Regions from separate parts of the Peribacillus sp. B65 genome, predicted to be linked through region 1. Evidence: riboswitches for the same ligand, from Rfam matches in the RefSeq annotation. Region 1 holds a riboswitch; each other region holds the start of a gene.
The links. A riboswitch is a leader RNA that binds a small molecule or an ion and turns the genes downstream of it on or off. The one in region 1 is predicted to bind S-adenosylmethionine.
Positions count from the first base shown of each region.

Region 2: another riboswitch for S-adenosylmethionine. It lies ahead of metK (methionine adenosyltransferase); the one in region 1 lies ahead of ACSR9O_RS01910 (Fur-regulated basic protein FbpA).
Region 3: another riboswitch for S-adenosylmethionine. It lies ahead of ACSR9O_RS18710 (sugar ABC transporter substrate-binding protein); the one in region 1 lies ahead of ACSR9O_RS01910 (Fur-regulated basic protein FbpA).
Region 4: another riboswitch for S-adenosylmethionine. It lies ahead of ACSR9O_RS03110 (methionine biosynthesis PLP-dependent protein); the one in region 1 lies ahead of ACSR9O_RS01910 (Fur-regulated basic protein FbpA).

Region 1 covers NZ_CP195840.1:385,874-391,879, forward strand. Annotated here, with positions in the region: gene ACSR9O_RS01890 (ABC transporter ATP-binding protein) at 1-548, shown strand, start outside; gene ACSR9O_RS01895 (DUF459 domain-containing protein) at 591-1,292, opposite strand; gene ACSR9O_RS01900 (GNAT family N-acetyltransferase) at 1,514-2,020, shown strand; gene ACSR9O_RS01905 (aspartyl-phosphate phosphatase Spo0E family protein) at 2,089-2,283, opposite strand; gene ACSR9O_RS01910 (Fur-regulated basic protein FbpA) at 2,537-2,725, opposite strand; SAM riboswitch class I at 2,901-3,005, opposite strand; TPP riboswitch at 3,163-3,268, shown strand; gene tenA (thiaminase II) at 3,358-4,047, shown strand; gene thiW (energy coupling factor transporter S component ThiW) at 4,063-4,584, shown strand; gene thiD (bifunctional hydroxymethylpyrimidine kinase/phosphomethylpyrimidine kinase) at 4,553-5,350, shown strand; gene thiM (hydroxyethylthiazole kinase) at 5,357-6,006, shown strand, end outside.
Region 2 covers NZ_CP195840.1:4,240,020-4,246,025, forward strand. Annotated here, with positions in the region: gene pckA (phosphoenolpyruvate carboxykinase (ATP)) at 1-1,375, opposite strand, end outside; SAM riboswitch class I at 1,793-1,954, shown strand; gene metK (methionine adenosyltransferase) at 2,118-3,311, shown strand; gene ACSR9O_RS20640 (gamma carbonic anhydrase) at 3,696-4,214, opposite strand; gene ACSR9O_RS20645 (alpha/beta hydrolase) at 4,425-5,228, shown strand; gene ACSR9O_RS20650 (hypothetical protein) at 5,295-5,690, opposite strand; gene mnmM (tRNA 5-(aminomethyl)-2-thiouridylate-methyltransferase MnmM) at 5,826-6,006, opposite strand, start outside.
Region 3 covers NZ_CP195840.1:3,840,187-3,846,192, forward strand. Annotated here, with positions in the region: gene ACSR9O_RS18700 (ABC transporter permease) at 1-608, opposite strand, end outside; gene ACSR9O_RS18705 (sugar ABC transporter ATP-binding protein) at 610-2,112, opposite strand; gene ACSR9O_RS18710 (sugar ABC transporter substrate-binding protein) at 2,170-3,282, opposite strand; SAM riboswitch class I at 3,398-3,503, opposite strand; gene ACSR9O_RS18715 (GTPase domain-containing protein) at 3,599-6,006, opposite strand, start outside.
Region 4 covers NZ_CP195840.1:612,435-618,440, forward strand. Annotated here, with positions in the region: gene ACSR9O_RS03095 (ABC transporter ATP-binding protein) at 1-52, shown strand, start outside; gene ACSR9O_RS03100 (hypothetical protein) at 100-342, opposite strand; gene fumC (class II fumarate hydratase) at 448-1,830, opposite strand; SAM riboswitch class I at 2,159-2,272, shown strand; gene ACSR9O_RS03110 (methionine biosynthesis PLP-dependent protein) at 2,359-3,471, shown strand; gene metC (cystathionine beta-lyase) at 3,468-4,649, shown strand; gene ACSR9O_RS03120 (type B 50S ribosomal protein L31) at 4,759-5,007, opposite strand; gene ACSR9O_RS03125 (ABC transporter ATP-binding protein) at 5,144-6,006, opposite strand, start outside.

The sequences.
Region 1 (6,006 bases):
TCAAAAATGTATCACTGAAATCATTAAGGGGACAAATGGGAGTTGTCTCCCAGGATATCATTTTATTCAACGGTTCCATCCGTGATAACATCATGTATGGAAAACTTGATGCTACAGATGATGAAATCATCGAATCCGCCAAAGCGGCAAATGCGCATGACTTTATCAGTGCCTTTCCTGATGGTTATGATTCTCAAATTGGAGAGCGCGGAGTCAAGCTTTCAGGCGGACAAAAACAGCGCATTGCCATTGCCAGGGCACTTTTGAAAAATCCGCAAATCATCATTCTCGATGAAGCAACGGCGGCCTTGGATACAGAATCCGAGCATTTGATACAGGAAGCTTTGTCACGTTTATTGATAAACCGGACTTCAATTGTGATTGCACATCGTTTATCGACCATTCATGATGCCGATCAAATAATCGTTCTGGAAAAAGGGCAGGTTCATGAAAAAGGAACACATGAACAGTTATTGCAAAACAATGGCAGATACAAGCAGCTCCATGACTTGCAGTTCCCTCAACTAAAAGCCATATTAAATTCCTAGAAAGCAAGAATGCACAGAATGCCTTTCTGTGCATTTTTGCTTTCATTTGAAATCATAACTTTCCAAAACCCGATTCGCAATGAGCTGATACCCTTTTTCATTCGGATGTAACTTATCACTGAAATACTCTGATTTCTTTTTATCTTCAAAAAGATCATTCGTAGGAATGAATAACATCCTATTGTCTTTATCCGCTATTCCCTTTATTGACTGGTTATAATCGCGAATATGCTTTTCAAGTTTTTGATTTCCTTTAATTGGGTTATATAGTCCCACTACCAAAATATCAGCTTTATCGTTTGCCTTTATGAGTGTTGACGTAATCTTTTTCAGATGGCTGATATACTCCCGTTTACCCTCATTGATTTTTCGATCACTTATTTTCTCCAAGTCCCCGCCGTTACTATTGATCAAGTCATTCGTTCCGATATAAACGATGAAAGTATCGGCTTCATCAAGTTTCGTTTTAATGCGGTAATCATCAAGCTGTTTCATCACCCCATCCGTTTCCTGGCCTTTTATACCGTAATTCCAAAAACTCACTTTTTGTTCCGATTCCGGGTTATTCAATTCATCCTCCAGGCCTTCTATATATCCTTCTCCATCCTTATCCCCTTTTCCATAGGTTAACGAATCTCCAAAAGCCATCACCCTTTGCACATCTTCCGACTCCGAGGCCTGAAATTCATATGCAACAAAACATATAACCAGTACTATAATCAAAAAAACTGACAATTTTTTCATTTGGTTCTCCTCTGCCTTTTTACTAGAAGTATTTAATCCTTTACATACCCAAAAAATCTGCAGACTTAACATAAAAAAGGAATTGTCAGATAAAGAGTAAAAAGTGTATGATAATAAAAAACTTTCAATGGATTGGGTTTCAATTCACCGTCCCTTAAACAAAAAAACGGGATTACCCTTCATTCTGGAGATTGAATAAATGATAGTTAGGAGATTACATCATGGAAGAGCACATAGAGTTTAGAGAGGCAGAACTATCTGATTTACCCAGAATTGTTGAAATATATAATTCGACAATTGCTTCAAGAATGGTCACGGCAGATACAGAGCCTGTATCCGTCCAATCGAGGGTTAAATGGTTTGAGGAACATCATTCAGAAAGTAGACCGCTATATATCATTACTATAGAAGGGAAAACTGCTGGATGGATGAGCTTTCAATCCTTCTATGGCCGACCGGCATATAATTCCACTGCCGAAATCAGCATTTATATTGATGATTATTTCCGGGGAAAAGGAATCGGACAAATTTCGATTCAAAAGGCAATTGAATTGAGTCCAAAATTAGGTATTAAGACTATATTGGGTTTCATTTTCGCCCACAATATACCTAGCCTTAAGCTTTTTTCCAAATTCGGGTTTGAAGAATGGGCACATTTACCTCAAGTTGCCGAGCTGGATGGCATTGAGCGGGATTTGATCATTCTTGGTAAACGTGTCGATATTTAATATAATTTTTTAGAGCTATTGCCTTGAGCAGTAGCTTTTTCAAATTAATACAGGTCGAATTGGCTAATTTAAAAATACCGATATGCGTTTTGGAGGGAAAAATATTCTGACTCTCTTTTACTTGCTAACGCATTTAATAGCGTATCCAATTCTTGACTGGCCTGAACAGTAAGCAGACTTGTTAAGCCGTAACTTGCTGCCAATTTGATCATTTCCTGTCTCTTTTCTTCTACCCTTTCTATAGTTACTTTACGGCAAGGCATTATATGACACCTCCCATTTATTCAATTTTTTTACACTTTCATCATAATTAAACTACTAGTTAAAATCAACTATTTTTCAGAAATAAAATGTGTTATTTTATAGGTAAAATGTGACAAAACACCTACTTTATTCTTTAATTATGTATATTTTATGTCATTTTCTATTAAACGCAAAAAAGCATCCACTAGTGTATACTGTGAATGCTTACATCATATCCCTTATCCAAGAGCCCAAAATATAGTCCATCGCTTACTATGTCATCCATTCAGAAGGTGACTCGTTATTAGGTCTATTTATAACAATCTTATATTCATCTTCAAGCACTTTTAATGGGGCATCATAAAGGTGCCTTTCATCAGAGGTTTTGTATACTCCATTGGCCAATAGCTCTTCAATGAGCTTTGCCTTCCTCTGTTCAATCCTCTTAAATAATTCTGCCATGTAAATGGCTCCTTTCCTAGTCATCCTAGAGCCTGCTTCTAGTTAGCTAACTTTATCAACTTGTTTGATTTTCACCAAATTATATATACCTTTTCTATTATGTCACTAAACGTTATTTCCCAAAAATAAAAGCCCCTTCTAATTCAAGAAGAGGCTGACTGTGTCCGTACGGCTCTTCTTATCTTCCAAGCATATGCTTGTTGGATTTAGCACAGTTCCCAAAATGGGTCCGCTGCCGAGGTTTCTTTGGGCCAAGTCCCTCCACCTCTCTGGATAAGAATTCGATATATAAATGATGTAGAAATGATTCTACCCTAATAATTATCAAAAGTCAATTACCTGGTTCTCCCTTTTTTCCTGGACATTACATGCTCCCTCTTCAAATACGGGTTGCATTTTCTTGTCTTTCTGATATGATGTCAGTAATTACATACAATTCACACCACTAGGGGAGTCTTTTTTAAGACTGAGATGGAAATAGTTTCCGGACCCTTTGAACCTGAACCGGCTCATACCGGCGGAGGGAAGTGGATGATATCGTCCATTTACAGACTATATCCATCTACCCCGTTCCGTATTCAGGAACGGGGTTTTTCATTATCTAGGGGAACCATTCTAAAGGAGGATGAACAATGGAGAATATTAAAACAGAAACATTCAGTGATAGACTTCATGCACGGGCAAAAGAGATTTGGAAAAGGAATCATTCACATCCCTTTGTCCAAGCAATTGGAAATGGTACGCTTCCTGAAAAGAAATTTGCCTATTACATGAAGCAGGACTATATCTATCTCATGGATTATTCCAAGCTCTTTGCTTTAGGTGTCATCAAAGCCCATAACATCGAAACCATGGCAAAGTTTGCGAGTATTTTAAATGAAACCCTTCAAGTGGAAATGGATATCCATCGGCAGTATGCTTCCGAATTCGGGATCAGTTCCAAGGAATTGGAAGAAACAGAACCTACTCCCACCACTCTAGCCTATACAGGTTACATGCTAAATGCAGCTCAGCATGGGACATTGGCAGACTTGATCGCCTGTCTCCTGCCATGCGCTTGGGATTACTATGAAATCGGTTTGCTATTAAAAGAACAAAATGGAGCAGCATTGGAAAACAATCGCTACGCAGATTGGATAAGGTCCTATTCATCACCTGAATTCGGGGAAGCACACAAGTGGCTGATCGCATTGTTGGAAGAATTGACGGAAGGCATGCCAGAAAAGGAACTTCTTAGATTAGAAAAGCACTTTTTGGTTACTTCCCGGTATGAATATTTATTCTGGGATATGGTTCAAAATGAGCAGGATTGGCCGCTGTAGGTCGCAGACATGATGATGAATCCTATCAAGAAACTGACGTTGACTGCCATGATAACGGCTATAACGACGCTGACCAGTTCATTTATTTTCATCCCTGCAGGATTTGCAAAGGTCTTTCCTATTCAGCATCTGGCAAATGTCCTCACGGCCGTTCTATTGGGGCCTGCTTATGCTGTGACACAAGCTTTCCTAGTTTCCATCATTAGAAACATGTCTGGTACCGGTTCAATATTCGCCTTTCCCGGGAGCATGATCGGTGCACTTTTGGCTGCCATCCTTTATCGAAAAACACAAAGCTTAAAATTCGCTTGTTTAGGTGAAGTGATCGGGACCGGCATTCTCGGTTCCATGGCCTGTTATCCACTTGCCATCCTCCTATTAGGAGAAAAAGCTGCTCTTTTTGGTTTTTTACCGGCTTTTATGCTCAGTTCATTCGCAGGTGCGATTCTAGCTTTCATATTACTTAAAATACTTTTAAAAAATAATTATATGAAGGGGTTTTTTTATGAAAACAGCATTAACCATCGCCGGCTCTGATTCAGGAGGCGGTGCTGGAATACAAGCGGATTTAAAAACATTTTCTGCACATGGGGTCTTTGGAATGTCTGCCATAACAGCCGTAACCGCACAAAATACAATGGAAGTCCGTTCAGTACAGCCAATTGAAACAGCTATCATATCGGACCAAATTGCAGCTATATTTGAAGATATTCCTGTCGATGCAGTAAAAATAGGCATGCTTGGATCAAAAGAAATCGTGGAAACAGTCGCTGCGTCCCTTAAAACCTTCATGCCTGCCATCGTTATCCTTGACCCTGTCATGATTTCCAAAAGCGGCCACCATTTGCTCGACGAAAAGGCTGTCTCCGCCTTAAAAATGGACTTACTTCCATTTGCAACACTTGTAACACCAAATGTACCGGAAGCGGAAGTGCTTACTGGCTTGTCGATTCGGACGAAACAAGATTTCTACAAGGCATGCATTTCAATACAAGAAATGGGTCCCAAAGCCGTTTTACTTAAAGGGGGCCATGCAGCGGGAAATCCAAATGATCTTTATTATGATGGGACTGACTTCCACTGGATCAAGGGAGAGCGCATACATACAAAAAACACTCATGGTACGGGCTGTACCCTATCATCCGCCATAACATCAAACCTGGCAAATGGACTGCCCTTGCAAGAGTCGATCGAACAGGCCAAGACTTATATTTCTGAAGCGATACGCAATAGTTTTTCAATCGGTAAAGGTCATGGTCCTGTCCATCATTTTCATTCATATTCAAAAAAAAGAACGGAGTGACTTAATATGAAGGTTTCCGCAGCCGATTTATTCGTGAAGGTAAAAGAAAGAAAACCACTCGTCCACCAAATCACCAACTTTGTTACGGTCAACGACTGTGCAAATGCCACCCTTGCCATCGGTGGTTCACCAGTGATGACATCGAGCCCAAGAGAAGTGGCGGATATGGTCAAATTAGCGGATGCATTGGTCCTGAATTTCGGTACGATCGATGATAAAGCCTTGGAAGCAATGGAGATTGCCGGTAAGACGGCAAATGACCTGGATATCCCGGTCATTTTGGACCCGGTGGGAGTTGGTGCCACCGCCTATCGATCAGAGCAAGTGAAAGAGCTCCTAAGTAAGGTTACTTTCCAAATCATTCGCGGCAATGCAAGTGAGATCCTTTCATTGATGGGTGGGGATACCGTTACCCGCGGGGTGGATTCGGAGGAGCTTGCGGTCAGCAATGCAGAGCTGGCTGCTCGAGCCGCAAATAAATTGAATTGCATCGTCGTGGTCAGCGGAGCGAAGGATGCGGTCAGCGATGGAAAACGTACGTCCATCATCGATAACGGGAACCTGCTATTAACTAATGTTACAGGTACCGGTTGTATGTCCACTGCTCTTATCGGCACTTTTTCCGGAGTCACCGATGATTTCTATTCTGCGGCGAT
Region 2 (6,006 bases), 3.9 Mb from region 1:
TGTTCGCTAATTCACCTTCAAGTGCCGCTTGTACCATTGCACGAGTGTAAGCAAGTTTCATACGGCTTCCAGTTCCGTATGCTCCGCCAGTCCATCCAGTGTTGACAAGGTATACCTTTGCATTGTGCTCGTCAATTTTATCACCAAGCATCTCAGCATAGCGTTGAGCTGGAAGAGGTAAGAATGGAGATCCGAAGCAAGTGGAGAATGTAGCTTCCGGTGAAGTTACGCCTCTTTCAGTACCAGCCAATTTACTAGTGTATCCGCTTAGGAAGTGGAACATTGCCTGTTCTTTGGAAAGCTTGCTGATTGGAGGCAGAACGCCTGAAGCATCAGCTGTTAAGAAAATGATTGTATTTGGATGTCCTGCAATACTTGGGTTCACGATGTTATCGATCGCTTGCATTTGGTAAGCAGCACGAGTGTTTTCAGTCAATGAACTGTCATCATAGTTCGCTTCACGTGTATCCGGATCAACAACAACATTTTCCAATACGGCACCAAAACGGATTGCATCGAAAATTTGTGGTTCTTTTTCACGTGAAAGATTGATCGTTTTCGCATAGCAGCCGCCTTCGATGTTGAATACGCCATTAGAAGACCAGCCGTGCTCGTCATCGCCAATCAGTTTACGGCTAGTGTCTGCTGATAAAGTTGTTTTGCCTGTACCGGACAGACCGAAGAATAAAGCGACGTCCCCTTCACGTCCTACGTTAGCAGAGCAATGCATTGGAAGGATTCCAGCCTCTGGAAGTAAGTAGTTCATGATCGAGAAGATCGATTTTTTCATTTCTCCTGCATATTCCGTTCCGCCGATCAGGATGGTACGGCGTTCAAATGAAACGATGATGAAAGTTTCGGAAGTGGTTCCGTCCACTTCTGGGTCTGCTTTGAAGTTAGGTGCAGAAAGGATTGTGAATTCAGCTTCGTGACCTCTTAGTTCCTCTTCATTTGGACGGATGAACAAAGTATGGGCGAAAAGGTTATGCCAAGCATATTCATTAACAACACGGATTGGAAGACGAGATGATTCGTCTGCACCAGCGAAACCTTTAAAAACAAAAATCTCTTCTTTTGCTTTTAGGTAGTCAACTACTTTATTATATAGTTTATTGAACACATCTTCGGAAATTGGCTGGTTCACTGAACCCCAATCGATTTTATCTTTAACGGATGCTTCTTCCACGATAAATTTATCTTTAGGTGAACGACCAGTATATTTGCCAGTTTCAGCTTTTACTGCGCCGGTTGATGTTAAAACGCCTTCATTTCTGCTTAATACTTTTTCGACCAATTGAGGAACTGAAAGTTGAGTTTGCACATTGTTTCCTGTTAATAACTGGTGTAACTCATTAGAAACATCTACAGAATTCATATATGAGGTACCTTCCTTTGTTTAAGTTTTTAGATTACAATTAGTATAACACATTCATTTAAATAGTCTATACTATTTCTTCTAATTTGTGATTATTTTCAGCTGGCCGAGTTAATCATTTTATTCCGGCAGGAACCGAGTCAGGATTATCACATATACTTTAATAAAGTCAATTTTATTTTAATAGGAAGTAAGTAAGCAATATATTTCCAATGGTGAAGTCGTTTTTCGTAAGCTTAATACTTATTATTAATGGCAATTTCCAACATTTCTATTCGTATTTTGCATTGTAAACCCTTCTAAGACGCTGTATCAACACTTTTTTCAAAAGAAAGCCATACTGGGCGGAAATGTTCTTTTTAGAAAAGCATTGACAAATTCCAACCAGATACGATAATATCTTAAATTGTACGGATTCTCTTATCCCGAGTTGGTGGAGGGACAGGCCCTTTGAAACCCAGCAACCTGCCATATTGAACTTGACTCCAAGATCGATCGCCGAAAATAAAGCGAAGGTCTTCAAGGAATAGTGGTGATGGTGCTAACCTGAGCAAGGTAAAAACCCTTGAACGATAAGAGTGAAAGGATAGAAGACAGAATTTTAAACCTTTCCTCATTTGCCAGGGAAGGTTTTTGTGTTTTTCATAAGTAATTCTGTGTCTATAGTTGAAACTAATGAGGGAAACGAGTTCCGTAAAAATCAGGCTTATGCCTACAACATACTAACTTCCAAGGAGGAAATATGATGTCAAAGAAACGTCTATTTACTTCTGAATCTGTTACAGAGGGCCATCCGGACAAAATTTGTGATCAGATTTCAGATTCCATTTTAGATGCTATCCTAGCTAAGGATGCAAATGCACGTGTTGCGTGTGAAACTAGTGTAACAACAGGCCTTGTACTTGTTGCTGGTGAAATTACAACGTCCGCTTACGTGGATATTCCGCGTATCGTTCGTGATACGATTAAAGGAATTGGCTACACACGTGCGAAATACGGTTTCGATGCTGAAACTTGTGCAGTGTTGAGTTCCATTGATGAGCAGTCTGCCGATATCGCAGCTGGAGTCGATAAAGCATTGGAAGCTCGTGAAGGAAACATGTCAGAGGAAGAAATCGATGCAATCGGTGCAGGGGACCAAGGTCTTATGTTCGGATTTGCTTGTAATGAAACAGAAGAGCTTATGCCGCTTCCGATTTCATTGGCGCATAAACTTTCATTCCGCCTGGCTCAAGTTCGTAAAGATGAAACTCTTGCTTACTTACGCCCTGATGGTAAAACACAGGTAACTGTGGAATATGATGAGAATAACCGTCCTGTACGTGTAGATACGATCGTAATCTCTACACAGCATGATGCTGAAATTACGCTTGAACAAATTCAAGCCGATCTAAAAGAACATGTGATCAAAGCGGTCGTTCCAGCTGAATTGATCGATGCTAAAACTAAATACTTCATCAACCCGACTGGCCGTTTCGTAATTGGCGGACCTCAAGGGGATGCTGGTCTTACTGGACGTAAAATCATCGTTGATACTTACGGCGGATACGCTCGTCACGGCGGCGGTGCATTCTCTGGTAAGGATGCTACTAAAGTTGACCGTTCTGCTGCATATGCTGCTCGTTATGTTGCGAAAAACATCGTGGCAGCCGGCCTTGCCGACAAAGCGGAAGTTCAATTGGCATACGCAATCGGTGTGGCAGAGCCTGTATCGATTTCAATTGATACGTTCGGAACTGGTACAGTTAGCGAAGAAGTCCTTGTTGACCTAGTTCGTGCTAACTTCGACCTTCGTCCAGCTGGCATCATCAAAATGCTTGACCTTCGTCGCCCGATCTACAAACAAACAGCTGCTTACGGACACTTTGGCCGTACAGATGTCGATCTTCCATGGGAACGCACGGACAAAGCAGAAACATTAAAAGCACAAGCGTAAATCATATAAAAAAGGTGTCCCGCAATTTGCGGGACACCTTTTTTTTTTGGATTAATTTTGCCGTCAGCGGGAATAATTCAAGAAATCCCAAAGAAATATAAAATACGTGCAAAACTCGTGAGTTAAAGTCGTATACAAGTTTGTTTGTGTCATCAAATCGTGAGGTTGAAGCGTTACTCTAGAGTTTGTAGCAAGTACTCGAGAGTTTAGAGCGTATACTCGAGAGTTTAGAGCGTATACTCATGAGTTTAGAGCAAATACTCGTGAGTTTAGAGCGTATACTCATGAGTTTAGAGCATATACTCATGAATTTAGAGCGTATACTCATAAGTTTGGAGCAAAAACTCGTGAGTTTGAGTACAATACTCGTAACTTTCAGTCAATTCACTTTATGCGTTCCGCCGTTTTATAGTATTGTCCTTTTTCGGCATATTCGCGAACGATGCGTTCCATATCCTGGCGATCTTCTTCGTTGATTTCGCGAATGACTTTAGCTGGCCGTCCGAATGCCAGCATGTTCGGTGGAATGACTTTACCTTGTGGAACGAGGCTGCCGGCACCGATGAAGGCTCCTTCGCCGATTTCAGCTTCATCAAGTACAATCGATCCCATGCCGATCAGAGCTCCTTTACGGATTTTACAGCTATGTAAAATGACCTGATGGCCAATGGTTACTTCATCCTCGATGATCAATGGATTATTTGGGCTTTGGTGCAGGACGCTGTTATCCTGTATACTGACTTTTTTCCCGATGATGGTTGGGGATACATCACCGCGAATGACGGAATTGAACCAAATTGATGTTTCGTCGCCAATTTTGACATCACCTGTCACGACAGCATTCTCAGCAATATAAGCGCTTTCGGCGATTTCAGGTTCTTTGCCTTTATACGGATAAATAATCATTTTCAATCATTTCCTTTCCGAAGTGAATGTTTTTATGTATTATTTTAATATACCGTATGCAAATACACTTGGCTATTTATAATAGCAATGTACAACTTGTTAGATTTCTTTTTTGTCGAAAATCACGAATATGGTTATAATTTATATATATTATTTTAACTATCATGGATCGTACACAACAAGTGAAAAGTGAAAGGGGGATTTCGAATGTGGAAATGGGAGACAGAAGGAGACGCAAAGGGCGTCATTGTCATCATTCATGGGGCAATGGAACATCACGGACGTTATAAGTGGGTAACACAAATGTGGCTTTCGGCTGGATACCATGTCGTCATGGGCGACCTTCCTGGGCAGGGTATGACAACTCGCGCCTACCGGGGACATATCGATTCCTTTGATGAGTATTTGGACGAAGTGAAAAGCTGGATAGAAGAGGCTTACGAATATTCGTTGCCGGTCTTTTTACTTGGACACAGCATGGGCGGTTTGATTTCGATACGCCTTCTTCAGGAAGAGGAATGGGACATTGCAGGGGTGATTCTTTCTTCTCCATGCTTGGGCCTCGTGACGAAGCCGCCGAAGTTCCTGACAACCATCTCGCATGGTTTGAATATCGTGATGCCTAAGTTCAGGGTTGAATCCGGATTGACACCTGAAATGGCGACGAGAAGTGCGGAAGTCCGTGAATCCGATAGAAACGATACATTATATATCACAAAGGTTTCGGTTCGCTGGTATCGCGAGCTTGCACAGGCTATGAAGGATGCTTTTGAAGAAATTCCTGATTTCCAGGATGTGCCGCTTTTGGTCATGCAGGGCGGAGATGACCGAGTCGTGAACAAGAAGGCGGTTCGTGAGTGGTTTAATTATAACTTGGCCAGTGAAAAGCAATATAAGGAATGGCCAAAGCTATATCATGAAATCTTCAATGAACCAGAACGTGATGATGTATTTCAATATGCGCTGAGTTTTGTTGAGAACCGTTTAAAAATATTAGGGTATGTCGTTTGATCAGTACATACTTAAGGATAAATAAAAAACTGCCGAGGTTAGACCTTTGGCAGTTTTTTATTTGAATCAGCCTGCGTTTTTAATCAATTCGTTTGACTTGATCACCGGGGCCCAGTAAGTAACCGGGTACATAAATTGGTTCAAGTGTGTAAGTTCTTTTTTATTCGATAATGCGGTGGATAGAAGATAGATGGATTTGAAGGTTAAGTCATTGGCGAATAGGTCCAAAAGCGTCGCTTTCATATTCATGATCGCTTCATGGTTTTGAGTGGAAATCATTAAATCGAGTTGTGGCAGGAACCTATCAAAATGGTGATCGAATTGTTTGAGGTCCTCCATGGTTTTTTGGTTTTCTGTCAACGAGTTAAGCGAGCTGACAAACTCCCCGTATTGTTCACTTGAATCCCTTTTGATTTTTTCAGTTAATATATCCGTCAGTAATGAAGTAGGCAAATGTTCCATTTTCTGCACCCTCTTATCTATTTTCTATCATTATAATCATTATAGACGCAAAATTCAAAATGTTGTGATTGGTAATTCTGCTTCTGCGAGTTGGGATTGAAAAAACACCGTTCGTTCGAACGGTGTCAAAAGTCATCATCTTTTTTCAATCGCGACAATGAATGGCGGATTGTTTGATTGGTTGATGAACCCGTATTTCAGGATATGGGCTTTCTGTTGAGGGAAGTTCTGTACATAATCCATCAATGCATCCCGTTCTGCCAATCCCCCTGGATGACCATGGTAAATGACGAGGATGATGATGCCTTCAGGCGCC
Region 3 (6,006 bases), 3.5 Mb from region 1:
TAAGTCAAAAAGATATGGGTCGCTATCACAATGACGGCCATGATCAGGATTATCCACGGTACCTGGCCAATTTTGGCGAAAAACGGGCTGATCAGTCCTGTTGCGAACGTCCCGTCTGGCATGACCATATTTTGCGAAACCGTGGCCCCTTTTGTATAGGTAAGGGCAATTCCCTGGATAATGAACATGGTAGCCAAAGTCATCAGCATGTCGGGAATTCTCAATTTAACGATCATGAATGAATTCAAGGCGCCTACGACAAGTGAGGCACCGATCGCAGCTAATATGGCAATTAATGTATCCTGTGAAAACCAGACAAACATCGAGATGACGATGGCATTGGCCAATGATGCGACGGAGCCGACGGAAAGGTCGAAGCCATCCACGGTCAGGGATATCGTAATGCCGATCGCAATGATGGTCACGATTGAAATGGAACGCAGGATGTTGACCAGATTCGTAGTTTGAATGAAAGATGGATTGGACACGGCAAAAATTCCAATCAGAATGATAATCGTCAATATTGTGCCGTATTTATAGAAAAAGTCGAATAGTTCCACCTTTTTCTTCACTTTCGCTGTCTGTGTAACAGGATTGGGTATGCTCATTCTATTTTCCTCCTGTTGAATAGAATAGTAGTTCTTCTTCATTCGTTTTACTTGTTTCTAATTCGATGACAGTGCTCCCGTCATATAACACATATGTCCGGTTGGTAATGCCAATGATTTCGGAAAGCTCGGATGATGCATAAATGATCGCCTTCCCATTCCTTGCAAGCTCTGCAATCAATTCGAATATATCCTTCTTGGCTCCAACATCGACCCCTTTCGTTGGTTCATCGAATATGTATACATCCGCATCGGCCATAAGCCATTTCCCGATGGCAACTTTTTGCTGATTGCCACCTGAAAGGTTTTCGACATTCACTTCCCCTGAAGGAGTTTTAATGCCGAGGCTTGCGATCATTTCCTTCGCTCTTTCCTTTTCCGCCTTGCGATTCACAAAGCTGAATGTCTTGGAGAATTTGCCAAGACTGGCTGCCGTCAAGTTCGCCGAGACTGATTCCTGAACAAGGACCCCTTCTTTCCTGCGTTCCTCAGGTACAAGTGCCAGACCGCTTTTTACTGCTTCGTGCGGTGATTTCAAGGAAAGCTTTCGACCATTCAGGATGACTTCCCCCGCTGTGATGGACGTATGGCCGAAAAGGGTTTTACACAGCTCCGTTTTCCCAGCCCCGACCAACCCTGCCAAGCCGATTATCTCGCCTGCTTTAATATTCAAACTGACATTTTTAACTTTCTCTGCATCTGACAATCCGTTCACTTCCAGAATAACGTCGCCAATCGAAGCATTCACTTCAGGAAACTGTTCATCCATGGTTTTTCCAAGCATGTTCTCTACGACTTCGGTACGGGTTATATCTTCCTTCTTTCGACTTGTGACACGCTCCCCATTCCTCATGATTGTAATTTCCTCACAGATTTCAAAAATTTCGGGCAGACGATGTGAAATGAAAATGATTCCCACGCCTTTTTGCTTTAATTCATTTACAATTCGAAAAAGTTCTGTCGTCTCCGTATGACTTAACGGAGCAGTTGGCTCGTCGAGAATCAGGAATTTGCATTCTGTCGAAACGGCTCTTGCTATCAGGACCATCTGTTTTTCAGCCAAGGTAAGGTCTCTTACCAGCTTTTTCGAAGGGACACGAATTTTCATATCTTCAAGAATAGAAGCCGCTTGGTTATGCAGCTCTTTCCATTGGACCATCTGTTTTTTTCCCATGTTTTGGACCATATCATTCAACATTACATTTTCCCCAACCGTTAAATAAGGGATGAGGGCGGTATCCACTTCCTGATAAACAATTTGAATGCCTTGTTCTTGAGCCGCTTTTGGCGAGCGGATATCCCTCTTCACCCCATCAATATAAATGTCACCTGAATAATGAACATGGGCTCCCGATAAAACTTTCATTAACGTCGATTTCCCTGCTCCGTTTGCACCGACCAATGCGTGGGCTGTCCCCGATTTTACGGAAAAATCAACATCACTCAGCGCCTTCACCCCCGGAAATTCAATCGAAATCTTCTTCATTTCTAGTTGCGTGCCCATGTCCATTCCCCCTTATTGAACAGACACTCCCTTCTACTTGAAAGAGAGTGTCTCTTTTTAATTTTTATAATGATCTTTCAAAACTTTCATCCAATCTTCTTCAAATTCCGTCGATACACCCCAGCCATCGACAATACCAGACAGATTTGCCATGTTCACTGCTTCTTTAGACGCTTGGATTTGCTTTTGTGAAATAAGTGAAGCCTCCAAGTCATAGGTTTGCGGCGTTTCTTCGCCCGCTAATTTTTTAGCCAATATCCTCATATTCACTGCACCGATCAACTTGGGATCTACTGCTGCCGTGTAGGACCATGAGCTATCAGCCGATTGGATTTCCTGGAGATCTGCATTCGAGACATCTATTCCATATATCTTCACTTCATCGCGGCCCGCCTCTTTAATCGCCCGGGCTGCACCGATAGCAAAGGCATCCCATGTTGCGAAAATGGCATCCAATTTACCTTTAGGGTATTTATTCAGCATTGCGGCTACAGCATTTTGTGTCTGAACCGATGTATCAGCAGATGCCACTCCGAATCTTTCGACTTCTTTGATCCCAGGATTTTCTTTTAATTTTTCCTGATAGACTGCATTTCTTCTTACCATTGGAGGAAAACCGTCCACCCAAAGGTATGCAATTGCCGCTTTACCTTTCTGTTCTTTTATCAGCTTATCAAAAGCCAGTGTTGCCAACGCTTCATCATCTTGTGAAGTTAATGTCACGCCTTCTATTTTAGATAGATCGCTTATTGAATCGAATGTGACAACGCTTTTACCTGCATCAACCAACTTTTGAACGTCATTCACAGTTGCTGCATCATCACCATGTGAAATGATATAGCCGTCATAATCTGCCTCCAAAGCCTGCGCTATCGCATCATGGAATTTAGCCGTATCACCATTGGCTGTGTACGTATCCACTTGAAACCCCAGTGCTTCTCCTTCTTCCTTCGCCCCCGCCAGGTATTGGGCCGTATGATCATCACCGCCAATTTTACGGATCACTTTGATTCTGGCTCCATCTCCATCAGCGAATCTTTCCGGAACATTTTCAAATGATACTTTTTCTTCTTTCTTCGACTCTGTGGAACTCTGACCTGTAGAGCACCCCGTTAAAAGCAAAGCCGAAGCGATGGCTGAAATGAATATACCTTTAATAGACCTTTTCATCTTGTTTCCCTCCATTTTTTCTTATTAGTCTTATCAGTTAAGTTGGTGTAAATCCCAAAATAAAAACCTCTCTAATATAGAGAGGTTTAATCGGCTGTTTTGCAGACTTGTCCCTCTCTTATCTGTCAAAACATTTCTGTTTTGCAGGATTTAGCACCAATTCCTAATGGAACGGTTGCTGGGCATCTTAGGGCCAGTCCCTCCGCCACTCTTGATAAGAGATATATCGTGTTACGTTTTCGTAATTATCACTTTATAGGGATATAGTCGTAAAGTCAATAGATTTTTGAATATTTGAAATGTTCCCCGTTATTTTTTATTTTCTTTGAAGCTGGGCTAGACGCTTTTTCTCAATCTTTTCAAGCCGCTCCAACTGCCTTAATTTCACTTCGAACAAAGTGATAGGGTCACGGTAAACTTCCGGATTTTGTTTCATATGCTCCAATGCAGCCTGGTAGTCTTTTATTTCAGTCTGCGTTTGCTCTATCGTTTTTTGAAGTAATGCAAATGAACCGCGATAGAAAAGGGAGATGTCACGATCCAAAGATTTTTCAAACAATCCAAATTGGGTAAGGAAACGCTCCGTGATCATTTCCGCAACATCCAGGTAATCTTCACTTTCCAGGTATTTCTTATAACGATTGTACATATTGGCTTTATTTTGCGGTATCGCCCCAAACAGCTTCCCTGCCCCTTTAAGCAGTAATTGAGATGGAGTCCTGCGCAAAAGGATATTGACGTTTTCGATGCGGATGCTGCTTGTCATCCGGTCGGCATCACGGCGCCAGTCATCCAATACTCTGAAGTCGCCTGCAAGCGTAATCCGTTCTTCTTTGTATAATTCATTGAAACCGGCACTCATCTCATCCATAAACTGCTGGCTTTGTGAGAACTCCATTTGGGAACTGGCAATCCAGTCTTGAAGAGAACGGTAATATTGAGGCATGATCTTGTCAGAAATGAAGTTTTGAATCCGCTCATTCATTTCCTGATTTAACTGTACATGGACCTGACTGAAATCACTGCTTTCCGTTAACGATTTAGAGCAATCCCTCAGTAATTCAGGAATTTTTGAATAAAGCTGATTTTTCACTTCGTCCTTAAGCGAACGATACGACCTTATGATATTTTCACTTTTTTCTTTTTCCAAATCAGCCAATTGGTTGACCGCCCCATTCAGCTTGACTTCCATCTGTTCATTCCAAGAGATGGAATGCTCGCATTTCCGCTCATTGGCTGCCCGTTTTTCTAATAGATAAGATAAAGTTTTACGAATGAATGCCAGGATTTTTTCAGATCTTCTTTCCTTCCAATTATCATCTTGATAATTCGATTGAAGGAAGGCTGAAAGGTCCTTCAATTGCTGCCTGCTGTCATAATGTTTGGAGAAAGCGAACACTTTCGCATTCGGGAAATATGCATTCACTTTATCCCATGTTTCGTCTTCCATCCGGACTGCGACCTGATCACTGTATATCGTATCCATTTTATTTAATAGGAAATGGATCGGCAGTTTCGGAGCCATCATTTGAATTTCCAATAACAGATCCCTTTCGCTGCCGGTGAAAGGAGCCCGGGCGTCAAGAACGAACATCAGGCCATCACTGCCATGTAAATAGCCTTGGAAATCGGATTCCACGCTTTGTTCCCCATTGAACCCCGGTGTATCCAATAACCGCAGATGATTATTTCTTAGGTAGTCACTGATGATTGTCACATCGACAATAGTCCCGCGCTGACGGCGTGTTTCATCCAAATCAGTTAGCTCCTCGACAACTTTGCTATCTGTATCGGTAATTTCAAGGATTTCCAAATCATCCCCATCTTTGACACTGACTAGGGAAGAATGGTCCTCAGCAGCAATGCTCTCGCCAACGATTGACTGAATAAAGGATGTCTTGCCATTTCCTGTACTTCCTGCAAGAAGGAGATTGAAATTCCTGGTATCCTTAAGCCCCTCCACCATCCATTTAAGCTTATTGCCAACCCTTAAATCATTATCTTCAGCCCACTGGATAATGGAATTGAACAGTTTCTCTCCCGCTTCCAGTCCGCCTCCCAATTTAGGCGATTTCGAAAGCAGGCTCTCTGCATCCTGAATGACCAGCGCATTGACCGTATCCGGGAAGATTTCATTCCAGGACAACGTGGACGCCGCCGCAAACAGCGAAAGCTCCCCGTCTGCGATTTTGAGCCAGTTTTCCAGCAACCTTGGCACGACAGGACTTAATTCTTTGATTAGATGCGTTCCTTCTAACAGACCTGCATATGCATCCCTGTAATAGACGGAAAGCTCATCCCATACATCCGCATGGTTCAATTCGATGGTATCTATCAAATTATTAATCACTCTTAACCATTCGAAATAAGAATCCGTATATTTATAATTTTTCCAAAGGGCAACCGTCATTTTCTCGAAACGTTCCTGGTCGAGTGTGTATAACGAACCAAGGACAGTTGAGAAATAATCCGGCTCCATCGATTGGGCAACACCTTGCTGGATATACGTTTTCAGCACATCGAACCAGCCCATTGACTCTGTACGGATACTTTCATTCGCCGCTAATACCACCGCACTGTTCCAATCCTTTTGTTCTTCAAAAAAGGCGCGTGCGATTTCCGTGACATTCGGGTAGTCCGGTTGAAACTCGACTGCTTCTTTCACGACTTTGGAAGCCAAATCATTTCTCGATTCCACTATGTACAGGGAAAACAGCTGCAAAA
Region 4 (6,006 bases), 230 kb from region 1:
AGTTGAAGAAGATGAACAGATGCAGGAAAGCATGAAGTTATCTGCCAATTAAACGTAAAAAGACCCATTCATAATGGGTCTTTTTACGTTTATTCCAATTCATTCCTGGACCAATACCACTTCATCATGTCCGCATTCCGGGCATTTCATGAGATGCGGGCATTGGCCTTTTTGAAGGGATTGAGGGTATCCGTCGTTTTCTTTAAGTATGTCGATATCCATATAAGCACTGTAATCATCCGCGTAGTCCATGAATTTCCCTTTATCCTCAAGATCACTGCCGCATTCCGGGCATTTCACATGAATTTTTCTCAGACCGTTGCAAAGCGGGCATATAGACATTGTTTTTCCTCCTGTTCCCGATACTTATTATTTCAGTATTTGTAGATTCCATTATTTTAACACATGGAAACACCCTCCCTAATACCAGAGGGAGGGCACTACTAATTATTTATTAACCATGTTAGCAGGATCGACCCATGCTTTGAATTCATCTTCCGTCAGGAACTCCAATTTCAACGCCGCTTCTTTTAACGTAGAGTTGTCCTTGAATGCCGTTTTGGCGATCTTGGCTGCTTTTTCATAACCGATATGCGGGTTCAATGCTGTTACCAACATAAGGGAACGTTCTACATTTTCTTTGATTTTATCTTCATTTGCAGTGATGCCCACCGCACAATTGTCGTTGAATGAATGAATGCCTTCCGTCAATAATTTGACCGTCTGCAGGAAGTTATAGATGATGACTGGTTTGAATACATTCAATTCAAAGTTACCTTGACTTGCTGCAAAGCCAATTGTAGCATCGTTACCAACGATTTGTGTTGCAATCATGGTAAGCGCTTCACTTTGTGTTGGATTGACTTTACCTGGCATGATGGAGCTGCCCGGTTCGTTTTCCGGAATGGCTATTTCGCCGATTCCGCTTCTTGGTCCACTAGCAAGCCATCTGACATCGTTCGCAATTTTCATTAAATCCGCCGCCAATGCTTTCAAAGCACCGTGTGCGTAGACGATTTCGTTATGGCTAGTCAATGCATGGAACTTATTATCAGATGTGACAAAAGGGTATCCTGTATCTGCTGCAATTTGTTTGGCAGAGAGTCCCGGGAATTCTTCTTTTGTATTGATTCCGGTTCCTACAGCCGTTCCGCCTAGAGCAAGGTTCAATAATTTTTGGCTGCTTTCTTCAATCATCGCTAGATCCTTATCGAGCATCGCTTTCCAACCGGAAATTTCTTGTCCTAATGTTAATGGTGTAGCATCTTGAAGATGTGTCCGGCCAATTTTCACGACATCCCAAAATTCTTTTTCTTTTGTATCGAATGTATCACGAAGGGCTTTGATGGCAGGCACCAATTTTTCAGCGACTTCCATAAAGGCTGCAATATGCATGGCGGTCGGGAAAGTATCATTTGAGCTTTGCGCCTTGTTAACATCATCATTCGGGTGAAGGGTTTCAGATTCACCATTTTCTTTTAACCATTCATTCCCTTTGTTAGCGACCACTTCGTTCACGTTCATATTACTTTGCGTGCCGCTTCCCGTTTGCCAAACTACAAGCGGGAAATGTTCATCAAGCGTACCTTCAAGGATTTCCCCGCAAATCTTGACGATGGCATTCTTTTTAACTTCGGAAAGATCACCAAGATCATAGTTCACCTTTGCCGCAGCTTGTTTAACGTATGCAAATGCACGAACTAATTCAATCGGCATTTTTTCGTTACCTATTTTGAAATTGTTACGGCTTCTCTCAGTTTGTGCTCCCCAATATTTATCAGCAGGAACTTTCACTTCACCCATCGTATCTCGTTCGATTCTGTATTCCATGTGTTCTCCTCCTATGTTTGCACTATTCATTGAAGACCTTTTGCATATGAAATGAATAATGTCGGATTATTCTTTCTCTCCATACATTGTACAAACTTTATTATTTTAAAGCAAAAATATCCCGCTGACCCTTTCCATGTTTTCTGAAAAATCCAAGTTCCATTCATGTTTATATGAAAATTCAATTATTCTTTTTAGACACATAAAGTGTAGACACCGCTAGGCTCCAATTGACCTGGTCATGAACATCAAAGCATTATCACTCCCAAAATGTCCTTGACAGTATTTTGTATATATAGTAAATTCAAAAGAAATTGAATAATCTAAACTCTTATCGAGAGAGGTAGAGGGAATGGCCCGATGACACCTCAGCAACCTTCATTTGTTTCAAACCAATGAAAAGGTGCTAATTCCACAAGTTTGTGAACTTGGAAGATAAGAAGAATGACTCGTCCCTACTTAATCAAAGTCTTCTTCTTAAAGAAGACTTTTTTTTATTTTATATAACTCAAAGGAGCAGTGAAAACCATGTACAAATTTGAAACATATCTTGCTCAATTAGGAAATCGCAGCGAAACGGCGACAGGAACAGTCAATCCGCCGGTATACTTTTCAACAGCTTTTCGTCACGAAGGAATTGGCCAATCGACGGGATTCGACTACACAAGGACTGGTAACCCTACACGCCAGCTATTGGAGCGATCCATCGCCGATCTGGAAAAAGGAGACCAAGGTTATGCCTGCAGTTCAGGAATGGCCGCCATCTCCACTATTCTCGCCCTTTTTAAATCCGGGGATGCATGGATTGTCAGCGAAGATCTTTATGGCGGTACATATCGTCTGTTAGAACAAGGTTTTAAAAAATGGGGATTGCAGTGTGACTATGTAAACACTTGTTGTTTGGAGGATATCGAAAAAGCCATCACTCCTCACACGAAAGCCATCTTCATCGAAACTCCCACTAACCCCCTTATGCAGCAAACGGACATTAGCGCCGTTGCGGCATTGGCCAAACGATATAATTTATTGTTAATCGTTGATAACACTTTTTACACGCCTCTTATTCAACAACCCATCGTGCTTGGAGCGGATATTGTGATTCATAGTGCAACCAAGTATCTCGGTGGTCATAATGATGTGCTCGCGGGACTGATCGTTGCTAACGGCGCTGAATTATGTGATGCACTTGCCTTCCATCATAATGGTACTGGAGCTGTCTTGAGCCCATTTGATTCTTGGCTGTTGATGCGAGGAATGAAAACCCTGGCATTGCGGATGGAGCGTCATGAAAAGAATGCCAAGATACTTGTAGATTACTTATCGGAGCATGATTGTGTCACTGATGTATTGTATCCCGGCAGAGGCGGCATGATTTCTTTCCGCATCATTGATGAAGCGGCGGTCAACCCATTTTTACAATCGCTCTCATTAATTTCCTTTGCAGAAAGCCTTGGAGGGGTTGAAAGCTTCATCACCTATCCTGCCACACAAACACATGCCGATATACCGCTTGAAGTCAGAACGGCAAATGGGGTTTGTAATCGCCTGCTTCGCTTCTCCGTTGGCATCGAGGATAGCGATGATTTGATTGGCGACCTGCAGCAAGCATTCGCACATGTAAAAAGGGAGGCACTACGATGACAGGTCATGATTTTAGCTTTGAAACGAAATTACTTCATAATCAACATAAATTCGATCCGGCAACGGGTGGTGTGAGCGTCCCCATTCAGCATGCATCGACGTTCCATCAATCGGATATCGATCAATTCGGCAAATATGACTACAGCAGAAGCGGGAACCCAACTCGCGAGGCACTTGAAGATATCATTGCCGATTTAGAGGAAGGCACTCACGGCTTTGCCTTTTCATCAGGTATGGCTGCCATTTCAACAGCCTTCCTGCTATTGTCTGCCGGAGACCATATCGTCATTTCCGAAGATGTGTATGGCGGAACGTTCAGGATGGTCACAAGCGTATTGACCCGTTTCAATATTGAGCATACCTTCGTTGACATGACGGACCTTGAAAGCGTCAAAGCGGCCGTTCAGCCAAATACCAGGGCCATATACATTGAAACGCCTTCAAATCCGTTACTTAAAGTGACCGATATTCAAGCTGTATGTGATATTGCAAAAAAAGCCGGTGCCTTAAGTTTTGTTGATAATACATTCTTGACGCCCGCATTGCAAAAACCGCTGAATCTGGGCGCCGATGTTGTCCTTCATAGCGCGACGAAGTTTTTATCCGGACATAGTGATGTGGTAGCTGGGCTTGCGGTCGTGAAAGATCCGGAATTGGCGGCAAGACTCGGTTCGCTCCAAAACTCCTTTGGAGCGGTCCTTGGTGTCCAAGATGCCTGGCTTGTAATGAGAGGTTTAAAAACCTTGTCAGTTAGAATGGAACATTCACAAAAAGGGGCAGAAAAGATTGCAGCCTACTTAAAAGATCAGCCCTTGGTGAAAAAAGTGTATTATCCCGGCCTAGCCGATCATCCACAGCACGCCATCCAGAAAGGCCAGTCACTTGGAGCAGGGGCGGTCCTATCTTTTGAATTGGAAAGTGAGGAAATCTTCCGTTCCTTCGTGAACACTGTCGAGCTCCCTGTATTTGCCGTAAGCCTGGGAGCGGTCGAATCCATATTATCTTACCCGGCCAAAATGTCCCATGCTGCCATGCCTGATGATGAAAGGGAAAAGCGGGGCATCACGAACAGCTTGCTCCGCCTCTCTGTCGGACTTGAAAATCCGGACGATATAATCAAGGACTTCGATGCGGCCCTCGTCAATATTGCCAAAGGGGAAGCAATTGCTGCAAAATGAATAAAGGATGGGTGCCTCATATATGGGCACCCTTTTTCCTTGCATCATTATTAACTCTTTTTCTTCCCAGTCATAAAAAAAGGCCATCGATTTCCCGATGGCCTGACTCTCAATTCTTCATATTATATTTATCCAGGAAGCGATCCACCCGTCCGCCTTTTTCAGCAAACTTCTGCTTTCCTGTATAATAAGGGTGCGTATCCGAGCTGATTTCCACTTTTAATAATGGATATGTTTGTCCGTCTTCCCAAACGATCGTTCCATTGGACGTCTTCGTGGAGCCTGTCAAAAATTTATACCCACTGTTGGTATCCATGAATACCACTTGTTGATAATCGGGATGAATTTCTTGTTTCACTATTATCACCTCATCGTCAGTATAGGTATATCTTAAACGTAATGATTACTATTATCAATAATTATGCTTGAAGGTACCAAAAGTCGGTACCCTCATTATAGTTTAAACTTGATGATCCACCCTTATTCAATTGTGTTCAACCAGCCATGCCTTTATGCGGACCAGCCTGCAGTTCATACATTTGATAATACTTCCCTTTTAGTTCCATTAATTCCTCATGTGTACCTTGCTCAGCAATCCGCCCTTTATCCAGTACAAGAATCTGGTCGGCATTTTTTATCGTGGAAAGTCTATGTGCAATGATGAAGGTCGTTCTTCCTTTTTTCAGCACTTCCATCCCCTCCTGGATAATTGCCTCGGTTTCGGTATCGATGCTCGCTGTCGCTTCATCCAAAATCAATATGGCCGGATTGAATGCAAGAGCACGGGCAAAAGAGATTAGCTGCCGCTGCCCGGAAGACAGCGTTCCGCCTTTTTCGATCACGGGTTCGTCCAGCCCTAAAGGAAGATGCTTCAGCACTTTGTCCCCCCCGACATCTCTTAATGATTTTTCAACCATTTCCCTTGTAATGTCTTTATGATTCAGACTGATATTGGAGGCGATGGTGCCTGTAAATAAATAGGGATCCTGAAGGACGATTCCCATATGCTCACGAAGCGTCTGATGAGGGATATCCAATATATTCGTGCCATCGATTTTAATTTGGCCTTCACTGCTGTCATAAAAGCGGAACAATAAATTCATTATGGAACTTTTTCCTGACCCGGTATGGCCAACTAAAGCGACCGTTTCCCCTTGTTTAGCGGAGAAGGAAATGTCCTTTAACACATATTCATTATCCTTATAACCAAAAGAAACATTTTCGAATTGCACGTTTCCTTTGTATCTGGATATGTTTTCATCACTGACTGCCAATCCCTGCTCATCCAATAAACTGAATGCCCGCGCCCCTGCAACAAGCGCCTGTTCAAGATTAGCGAACTGATTGACGATTCCGT